2 regions of the Mesorhizobium sp. P170090 genome follow, and region 2 is predicted to be linked to the other one. Evidence: riboswitches for the same ligand, from Rfam matches in the RefSeq annotation. Region 2 holds a riboswitch; the other holds the start of a gene.
The links. A riboswitch is a leader RNA that binds a small molecule or an ion and turns the genes downstream of it on or off. The one in region 2 is predicted to bind thiamine pyrophosphate.
Positions count from the first base shown of each region.

Region 1: it holds a riboswitch for thiamine pyrophosphate, as region 2 does, so the genes downstream of both, thiB (thiamine ABC transporter substrate binding subunit) here and AC3EML_RS15190 (YkoF family thiamine/hydroxymethylpyrimidine-binding protein) in region 2, are expected to answer to the same signal.

Region 1 is NZ_JBYNWH010000001.1:312,303-317,180, forward strand. Features, by position in the region: gene thiQ (thiamine ABC transporter ATP-binding protein) at 1-368, opposite strand, end outside; gene thiP (thiamine/thiamine pyrophosphate ABC transporter permease) at 365-1,963, opposite strand; gene thiB (thiamine ABC transporter substrate binding subunit) at 2,184-3,191, opposite strand; TPP riboswitch at 3,235-3,349, opposite strand; gene AC3EML_RS01590 (thiamine diphosphokinase) at 3,512-4,171, shown strand; gene AC3EML_RS01595 (ABC-F family ATP-binding cassette domain-containing protein) at 4,173-4,878, shown strand, end outside.
Region 2 is NZ_JBYNWH010000001.1:3,182,413-3,187,290, forward strand. Features, by position in the region: gene AC3EML_RS15170 (DUF1236 domain-containing protein) at 1-316, shown strand, start outside; gene AC3EML_RS15175 (hypothetical protein) at 415-630, shown strand; gene AC3EML_RS15180 (DUF2934 domain-containing protein) at 723-962, shown strand; gene AC3EML_RS15185 (hypothetical protein) at 1,121-1,372, opposite strand; TPP riboswitch at 1,714-1,826, shown strand; gene AC3EML_RS15190 (YkoF family thiamine/hydroxymethylpyrimidine-binding protein) at 1,817-2,425, shown strand; gene AC3EML_RS15195 (ABC transporter permease) at 2,681-3,523, shown strand; gene AC3EML_RS15200 (ABC transporter ATP-binding protein) at 3,520-4,302, shown strand; gene AC3EML_RS15205 (ABC transporter substrate-binding protein) at 4,299-4,878, shown strand, end outside.

The DNA of each region.
Region 1 (4,878 bases), 2.9 Mb from region 2:
AGCGCCTCGGCGATTGCGGCGCGATCGGCGTCGGTCAGGTTGAGCGATGGCGAGCGGCCGAGCCCGACATTCTTCTCCACCGAGAGATGAGCAAACAGATTGTTTTCCTGGAATACCATCGACACCGGCCGCGCCCAAGGCGGCTTGGCGCCGACATCGGCGGCGCCGATCAGCACGCGACCGGACTCCGGCGTCTCGAAACCAGCCACCAGATTGAGCAAGGTCGATTTGCCCGAACCACTTGCCCCCATGATGGCGGTGATCTTAGATGTATGGAATTCGACATCGAACAGGAATGACGTTTCGCCATAGCTGAACGAGACCTTGTCCAGCCGGACAGTCGTGCCTTTCTCCACAGCGGACGTCACGATCTCTCTCCCCGTCCCAGCCAGTCTGCCGCGACCACCAATGCAAGGCAGACCGCCCCGAGCAGCAAAGCCAGCCCGGCAGCATCGGCCGTGCGATAGCTGCCCATGCGCGCCAGCAGGAGATAGGGCAAGGTCTGCACCGAATCGCTGCCGAACAGCGCGATGACGCCGAGATCGCCGAGCGACAGCGCCATGGCGAAGGCAAAGCCGGTGGCCAGCGGCCGCCGGAGCGATGGCCAGTCGACCAGAAGCAGCCGGTTCCAGCCCGCAATGCCGAGCTGCGCGCACAGCTTTTCGTGGCGCTCGCTCGCCGCATCATAGGCCGGGCGCATCGCGCGGATGGCAAAGGGCATCGCCATCACCGCATTGACGGTGACGACCATGACCGGCGCGATGGCAAAGACATCGCTGACCGTGCGCAGCAGGAGAAACCAGCCGGCGCCGATGACAATGGGCGGCACGACGAGGACGAAGCCGGCGCCGGTGTCGGTGGCATGTTCGAGCAATGAACGGGCACTGGACCGGCGGCGCAGCGACAGTGCCCGCCGAGCCATGATCAGCGACAGCGACAGCGCCACCGAAAGTAGCGCCGCCGAGAGGGCGAGACCGGCGCTGGTCAGGGTCGCCTGACGCACGGCACTCTCGCCCGCCAGCCGGCCGAGATCGGCGCCGAGGCCGGACGCGACGGTGGCCGCCATTGGTCCGGCGACGAACAGCAAGGCGAGCACGATCAGGACGGCGTTGAACGCTGTTTCTGCTTTGCCGGCCAAGTGATAGCGGCGCGGCGCGACAGGCAAATTGGCGTCGCCGGTCATATTGGCGCCGAGCCGCGTCAGCGCCAGCATGACGGCAAAAGTCAGCGCGATCTGCAGCACCGTCAGCGTCACCGCTCGCGCCGGATCGAAGTCGAAACGCAGCGCCTGATAGATGGCGACTTCCAGCGTCGTCGCCGCCGGCCCGCCGCCGAGGATCAGGACGATGGTGAAGGAGGTGATGCAAAGCATGAAGACAAGCCCGGCGACGCCCGGCAGCGCGGCGCGCATCACCGGCCACTCGATCAGCCGGAAGGCTGGCCTCGCTCCCATGCCGAGCTGGCTTGCCAGCCGCCATTGATCGGCCGGCACCGTGCCCAGCGCTTCGAGGAACAGCCGGGTGGCCAGCGGCAGGTTAAAGAAGACGTGGGCGACGAGGATGCCCGGCAGCCCATAGATGTCGGGCCAGCTCTGGCCACCGATCGCGGCGAAATAACCGGCGCGGCCGTAGAGCGCCAGTATGCCCAGCGCTGCGACAATCGCCGGCAAGGCAAGGGGCACAGTAAACAGCTGCAGGATGAAGCCGCGTCCGAAGAAGCGCGGATGCCGCGACAGCGCGCGGGCGACGAACAGCGCCGGTACGACAGAAAGCAGCATCGAGAGCGCAGCCTGCCAGAGCGTGAAGCGGACAACGCGCAGGAGATAGAGGTCAAAGGCGGACGCGGCGCCGGAAAGGTCGTGCGCGCCTTCGCGGATAAGGCCGGCGAAGGCGCCACCGATCAGCAGCGCGATTGCCGCAAGCGCGACAATGCCGGCCGTGATGCGGGGGTCAGAGCGTTGCACTCTTTACCGGGCGTCGCGTTCCTTCGCGCCCCCCTCTGTCCTGCCGGACATCTCCCCCACAAGGGGGGAGATCAGCTATTTCCGCGCCCCGCTTATTCCTGCAACCTTGGCGACTGGCGAAATCGCCGACGATAGCCAATCTCCCCCCTCGTGGGGGAGATGTCCGGCAGGACAGAGGGGGGCGCCGTAGGGCACTCATCTTTCGATCATACAGCCAAAGCTATTTGCTCATCACCGCCAGCCATTCATCCACCCAGGCCTTGCGATTTGCCGCGACCTCTTCCGGGCTGAACAGCAAGGTCTTCGCCGGCTTGACCAGCCTATCAAAAGCCGGATTGAGCGGCTTGTCGGTTTTCCCGGCCGGGAACATCCAGTTGGTCTCCGGAATGACATCCTGGAATTTCGGCCCGGTCATGAAGGCCAGGAACTTCGCCGCCAGCGGATTCTTCGCGCCCGTGGTGGTGATGCCGGCGACCTCGATCTGCAGATACTCGCCTTCCTCGAACGAGGCCGCCTGGTAGCGCCCGGTGTTCTCGGCCACCATGTGGTAGGCCGGCGACGTCGTATAGGAAAGCACCATCGGCGCCTCGCCCTTGGTGAACAGGCCATAGGCCTCGCTCCAGCCGGGCGTCACCGTCAGCACTTTGCCCTTGAGTTTCGCCCAGGCTTCCGGCGCCTTGTCGCCATAGACCGACTTGACCCACAGCAGCAGGCCGAGGCCCGGCGTCGACGTCCTCGGATCCTGGATGACGATCTTGTCGGCGGCATCGCCCTCGACCAGTTCCTTCAGGCTCTTCGGCGGGCTCTTCAGCTTTTCGGTGTCGTAGACGACGGCGAAATAACCATAATCATAGGGCACGAAAGTGTCGTCGCTCCAGCCGCCCGGCACGTTGTTTTCAGCCACCGCGCCATGTGGGACAAACAGGCCGGAAGCCTTGGCTTCCGCAGTGAGGTTGGTGTCGAGACCAAGCACGATATCGGCCTTGGTCGAGGCACCTTCGAGCTTGACGCGGTTGAGCAGCGCGACGCCGTCGGCCACCGAGACGAAGTCGACGCTGCAGCCGCACTCGGCCTCGAATTCCTTCTTCACCTGGGGGCCCGGACCCCAGTCGGCAGTGAAACTCTCATAGGTATAGATCGTGAGTTTTTCCTGCGCGGACGCAGAGCTTGCCAGTAGCGAAACAGCAAGCCCCAGCGCTGGGACAAGACGGGACAAAAACATGCGCATCGGCGCCTCCTTCATTCGTGTTGAAAGGAATTGAGGCGTCGGGCTGTCCGAAGCGTCTAATCCCTCCGCCGGTACAAACCGGATCAGGTTCAGCGGGTTGGCGAGACTGCCTCTCAGCCGGTCCGCGAAGATCGCGTCCGGCACCCCGTTAGAGCGTTTCGACACATAGGCCCGGCCAAGGTGCCACGCAAGTGGAAGTTTGCCCGAGCATGATCCCGGAAAGTGGAATCCGTTTCCGGAAAAAGATCATGCTCCAACAAAGAGTGACGGTGCCGCTCGGCCTTCCGTTTCGTCGGCGGGGCTGGTAAGGGCCAGCGGATATGAGCACATTCACCATCCTGCTTGGCGGCGATCTCGTCCGCACGCCGCGGCTCGACCGCCAGGTCGCGGGCACGCGCGTCATCGCCGCCGACGCCGGCATCGATCATGCCCGCCTGCTCGGCCTGATGCCGGAGCTGTGGGTCGGCGATTTCGATTCCGTGCCGGCGGACCTGCCTGCCGATCTCGCCGCCGTGCCGCGGGAGGTGTTTCCTCCCGAAAAGGACAAGACCGATGGCGAACTGGCGATCGCGGCGGCATTGGGACGCGGCGCCACCAGCCTGGTGCTGGCCGGCGCTTTCGGCGGCAAGCGCGCCGACCACGCCTTCCTGCATCTGGCGCTCAGCCTGCGGCTGGCCGAGGCCGGCACAAAAGTGCTGTTGACCAGCGGAGCGCAGGAAGGCGCCCCTCTGCTGCCTGGCAAGGCCGGCTTCGACTATGCCGACGGAACGCTGTTTTCGGTGCTCGGCTTTTCCGATCTTTCGGGCCTCACCGTGTCCGGCGCGAAGTGGCCGCTCGACCATGTCGAGGTCGTGTTCGGCTCGTCGCTGACCATCTCGAACGAGGTCAAGTCCAACACGACCGGGGGCGGCCTCGAAATCGCGCTCGGCCATGGCCGCGCGCTGCTGCTCGCCCACCCCTACCCCTTGCCTGAAAGCTGACATGGCCCCGCCCCTTCTCAACCTCGACGGCATAAGACTGACCTTTGGCGGCACGCCGCTGCTCGACGGCGCCGAACTGACGGCGTCCGCCGGTGACAAGATCGCGCTCGTCGGCCGCAACGGCTCCGGCAAGTCGACGCTCCTGAAGATTGCCGCCGGTCTGATCGATCCGCAAGACGGCGAGGTCTTCCGCCAGCCTTCGGCAACGGTGCGCTATCTCCCGCAAATGCCCGACATGGACGGCTTTGCCAATGTGCGTGCCTATGTCGAGGCCGGGCTTGGGCCTGCCGACGATCCCTACCGCGCCACATATCTGATGGAGCATCTCGGCCTCGCCGGCACGGAGAACCCCAACGATCTCTCCGGCGGCGAGGCGCGCCGCGCAGCACTTGCCCGCGTCATGGCGCCCGAACCCGATATTCTGCTGCTTGACGAGCCGACCAACCATCTCGATTTGTCGGTCATCGAATGGCTGGAAGAGGAGCTCGTCCGGACGTCTTCGGCGCTGATCGTCATCTCGCACGACCGACGCTTCCTCGAACGCGTCTCGCGCGCCACTGTCTGGCTCGACCGTGGCCAGACCCGCCGCCTCGACAAGGGCTTTGGCCATTTCGAGGAATGGCGCGACCTTATGCTGGAAGAGGAAGAGCGCGAACAGCACAAGCTCGGCCGCCAGATCGTGCGCGAGGAGCATTGGCTGCGCTATG
Region 2 (4,878 bases):
TATTCCCGCCGTCGCCGGGCTCGCCATGATCGCTGGTATCGGCATTGCCGCCGCCGACGAGGTCATCGTCACGCAGCCGGCACAGCAGCAGGTGATCATCACCCCGGAACAGCGCACGGTCGTGCACCAGTACGTAAAGAAACATCCGCTTGCCTCGGTCAATCTGCTCGGCGTCGAATTGAATGTCGGCACTGCCTTGCCTGATACTGTCGAGCTGCAGGAGGTTCCCGACGTTCAGTACAGATACGCCGTCGTCGACAACCATACCGTGTTGGTCGACCCCAGCACGCGCAGGATTGTCGAGGTGGTCGAGTAACGCTCGACAACCTAACCCTTCATCGGTGATACGGCCCTGTCGTTCTTCCTAAAAGGGCGGCAGGGCCGAATGATGAACATGATGAAAGGAGAATTGCCATGTTGCCGCATGTCGAGACCCCGAACTCCGCCAATGTTGCGGCGTGTTGCGACAAGTTGCTGGCCGAGCGCAACACGGCGCTGTTATCGATGAAGGAAGCGATCGCGCTCCTGCGGGAGCGCACCGGCACCGATCGTTCGGATGCCGACCTCGCCGGGCTGATCGTCAAGAAAGCGGCGCTGCTCGGCGTTGCGGTGATTTCCGACCCGCGCTGAGATGTCTCGTCACTCAAGACGCCGGTCGAATTTTCGGCTAATGTTTTCGTGGAATCTGGACCAACCGACCGGACCCAACCACGGAGGCTTAAGTGACGGACGACAAACAGGACCGCATTCGCCAGCGCGCGCACGAGATCTGGGAAAAGGCCGGCCGGCCTGAAGGCGCGCATCAGGAACACTGGGAGCAGGCCACGGCTGAAGTCGATGGCGCGGTCGCCAAGCCCAAAAAGGCGGCGAAGAAAGCTGACGCCAAGCCCGCCAAGGCAGCCGCCAAGCCAAAGGCAGCGAAGCCTGCCGCCGCAAAGTCCGGCAAAGCCAAATCGAAATAAGGCCAAGTCGAAATAAGTCAGTCGAAATAAAGCAAGGCCGGAATTCGCTGGCCGGGCCATCCTTGGCGCCCGCCGTTCAGGCGCGCCCGAGCCTCTCAACCTGACGAATTGCGCCTGCGACGGGCAGCGCAATTCCTTGTGTTTGGCGACAGGCGCCCTCATGCCTCCCAGGCATAACTCGACAGCGCAAAGCGAATGCCGGCAGCTGTCATGGTCAGTTCGCATTCGGTGATCTGGCGCAGGTGGCGCAGATAGCGCGTCACGGTCTGTGGCAGCCAGCCGGCGCAGGCCTCTACATAGGCGCGGCTGTGAACAAGGGTGCCGGTCGACAGCCTCTCGTCCTTCTCGGCAACGACTTTCAGATATTGGCGGATGAAGCGGATGTCGTCGGCGATGTCTTGGCTGGCCATTCGCCAGGCCCCGGCGAGGCGTTCGCACTGATCGAATGACAAGGGCAACAAAGGGGGCGGCAATAAAGGCGGCGGCAACGACGGAGATGACCGCAAAGACGAGAGAGATCGGCGAAGGCAACATGGTTCGCTGTGCTCAAGGACATTCCTCTCTGCGAAAAGAGATATCGTACTTTATGTACGAATGAGCGTCAAGCCAATTTCGTACAGTTGGGACGATAACGCAACGAACTGACGAGTCGTCTGTTAACGCCCGGGCGCCCGGCACGTCTGGCCCAAAACACTTTCCCGCAGTGCCTCAACAAACGGCTTCCCCAATGCCGCGAACGGTGCTTTAACCCGCCCATCCACAGGGGTGCTCCGTATCGTCGGGGCTGAGATGAGGGCGGCAAGCCTTCGGACCCTAAAGCTGATCTGGATAATACCAGCGGAGCGAGGCGGGCGATGTTTTCAGGCGCACAGATTTCCCTTTATCCCATGACCGACGATTTCGTCGGCGTCATCCTCGGCGCGCTCGGCGCGCTCGATCCCTGGCGCGACCGGCTGCGGATCGAAACCGATGACATCTCGACCCTTATGGTCGGGCCGCCCGAGGTGCTGTTTCCCGCCATGCGCGACCTGTTCGTCGCGGCGGCCAAAAGCGGCAAGCACTGCGTGCTTTCGGCGGCGGTCTCGCGCGGCTGTCCGGGCGAGCCCGACGATCCGATCTGCCGCTCCGACGAGACCGGCGGCCCCGCCATTCCGCTGGACGAGCGCAAGATCGCCGGGATCCGCGCTGTCCAGGCCACGCCGTCGACCGGCCAGCCGGTGGCGGCGCAGTTCTCGCTCTACGTTATGGGCACGGGCGACCATATGGACGAGATCTACGGCTGCATCGATTTCCTGAAACAGTCCGGCGTCTTTGAGCGCTCAAAGAACTTCTGTACCAAATTGCGTGGCGATGCCGGTGCGGTGTTTGCCACGCTCAACGAGGCCTTCTGCCGCTTCGGCCCCGGCGCCGGCCACGTCACCCTCGACATCACGATCTCGGCGAACAGCCCGAGCGCCGTCTGAGCCGCGGCTCAAGCGTCGTTCCTTGAGGATATTGCCGTGGCTGGTTTATCTGACCCATTGCGTGGAGGAGATGCCTCTGACCCCTCAGCACAGAGAGGAGGGGAGCCATTGGCGATTGGCGAAGACCGCGATGCCCACGAATCTCCCCCCTCGAGCAGGAGATGGCCGGCAGGCCAGAGGGGGTCCCAGCGCGTGGAGCGCCGACGTCCTTTTCGCATCGGCAAGGCGTGGGCGCTCTATGCGAGACGACCCCCTCTGTCGCCTTCGGCGACATCTCCCCCTCGAGGGGGGAGATTAGCCGCAGCCATCGCCAAGACCATCCCCGCCGCCTGCGCCTCCGCCCTGCTCCTCGCGGCGTGGGAGCTCTACGCCCGCTATGGTGGCGCTGCGCCCACCATGCTGCCGGCGCCGTCGCGCGTGCTGCAGCAGGCCTGGGAGCATCGCGCTGCCCTTGCCGACAACACGCTGCCCACCATCCGCGCCACATCAGCCGGCTTCGCCTGCTCGTTGGTCGCTGCCTTCGTGCTTTCGGCGCTGGTCGATTTCTTGGCCCCGCTGCGCCGCGCGCTGTTTCCGCTGCTGATTGTCAGCCAGACCTTGCCGCTGGTCGCGATTGCGCCGCTCATCGTACTGTGGTTCGGCTTCGGGCTGATGCCAAAAATCTTGCTTGTGGCGCTCGTTACCTTCTTCCCGATGATGGTGGCGCTGGTCGAGGGTTTTGCCGCGACCAGCAAGGCGATTTCGCAGATGCTCGCCACCATGGGGGCAGGGCGCTGGCGCATCTTCTGGCTGGCGCGCCTGCCTTCGGCGCTGCCCTATTTCTTCGCCGGGCTGCGCATCTCCATCACCTACGCCGTCGTCGGCGCGATCTTCGCCGAATATGCGGGGGCGGCGAAGGGGCTGGGCATCTACATGCTCAATGCCAAGAACAACTTTCGGCCCGATCTGGTGCTCGCCGCGGTCGCCGTCAGCGCCGCGCTCACGCTTGTCTTGTTCGCCATTGCGGTGCTCGTCCAGCGCTTCGCCATGCCTTGGGAGAATGCAGGGAGCGAAAGCCGCGACGGCAAGGTTGAAGCTGCAGAAGAGAACCGTCAATGACGCGGCTCGAACTCCGGGACATCAGGAAGAACTTCGGCGCGCTTGAGGTGCTCGCCGGCATTTCGCTTCATGTCGCGGCCGGCGAGTTCGTCTCCATCCTCGGCCCTTCCGGCGCCGGCAAGTCGACGCTGTTCCAGTTGCTGACCGGCGCGCTGAAAGGCGAGGGCGACATGCGCTTCGACGGCGCGCCATTGCAGGGCAGCCCCTTCGCCTTCATGCCGCAGCGCGACGCGCTGATGCCGTGGCGGCGCGTCATCGACAATGTGACGCTGGGGCTGGAAGTGCAGGGTCTTGGCCGCAAGGCGGCGCGCGAACGCGTCGCGCCGTTGTTCGCTGAGTTCGGCCTTGCCGGTTTCGAGCGCGCCTGGCCGGCCGAGCTTTCCGGCGGCATGCGCCAGCGCGCCGCCCTTTTGCGCACCGTGGTGCAGCAGCGCGACATGCTGCTGCTCGACGAGCCCTTTGGCGCGCTGGATGCACTGACCCGCGCGGGTATGCAGCGCTGGCTGGAAGGCATGTGGCAGCGCCAACGCTGGACGGCGCTGCTGATCACCCATGACGTGCGCGAAGCCGTCTACCTCTCCGATCGCATCTATCTGATGTCGGCGCGGCCGGCCCGCATCATCGGCGAGATTGCCGTGCCGCTGCCGCGCCCGCGCACCACCGGCAGCGATGCCGCGCGCCAGGCCGCCGCGCTCGAAGCCGACATCCTCGACACGCTGCTCAATCCCGGGACTGACCGGCCCTCGTTCCCGCAGACCGCTCAAAGGAGTTTTTCATGACCGAATTCACACGCCGGCAGGCTTTGCTGCTGACGCTGGCTGCCGGACTGCCGCTTGCCTCTCGCGCTCATGCGGCTACGCAAAAAATCACCGTCGCGCTCGACTGGACGGTCAACACCAACCATGTCGGCCTGTTCGTTGCCCGCGACAAAGGGTTCTACCACGAGGTCGGGCTCGATGTTGAGATCCTGCCCTATGGCGATACTGGCGGCGGCACGCTGGTCGCCAACCGCATCGCCGATTTCGGCATTGCCGGCGTCGGCCTGTTCACCCAGCGGGCTGCCGGCGCCGATCTCAAGGCGGTCTACGCCGTGGTCCAGCAGGAGACCGGCCGGTTGGTCTTCAACGCGGATCGCGGCGAGATCAAGAGTCCCAGGAATCTCGACGGTCTGACCTATGGCGGCTTCGGCAGCGCCTGGGAAAACACGCTGATCTCGACCATCATCCGCCACGATGGCGGCAAGGGCGTTTTCGAGACGGTGACATTAGGCACCTCGGCCTATGAGGCGCTGGCCAACGGCTCGGTCGACTTCACGCTGGAGGTCTCGACCTGGGAAGGCGTCGCTGCCGAGCTGA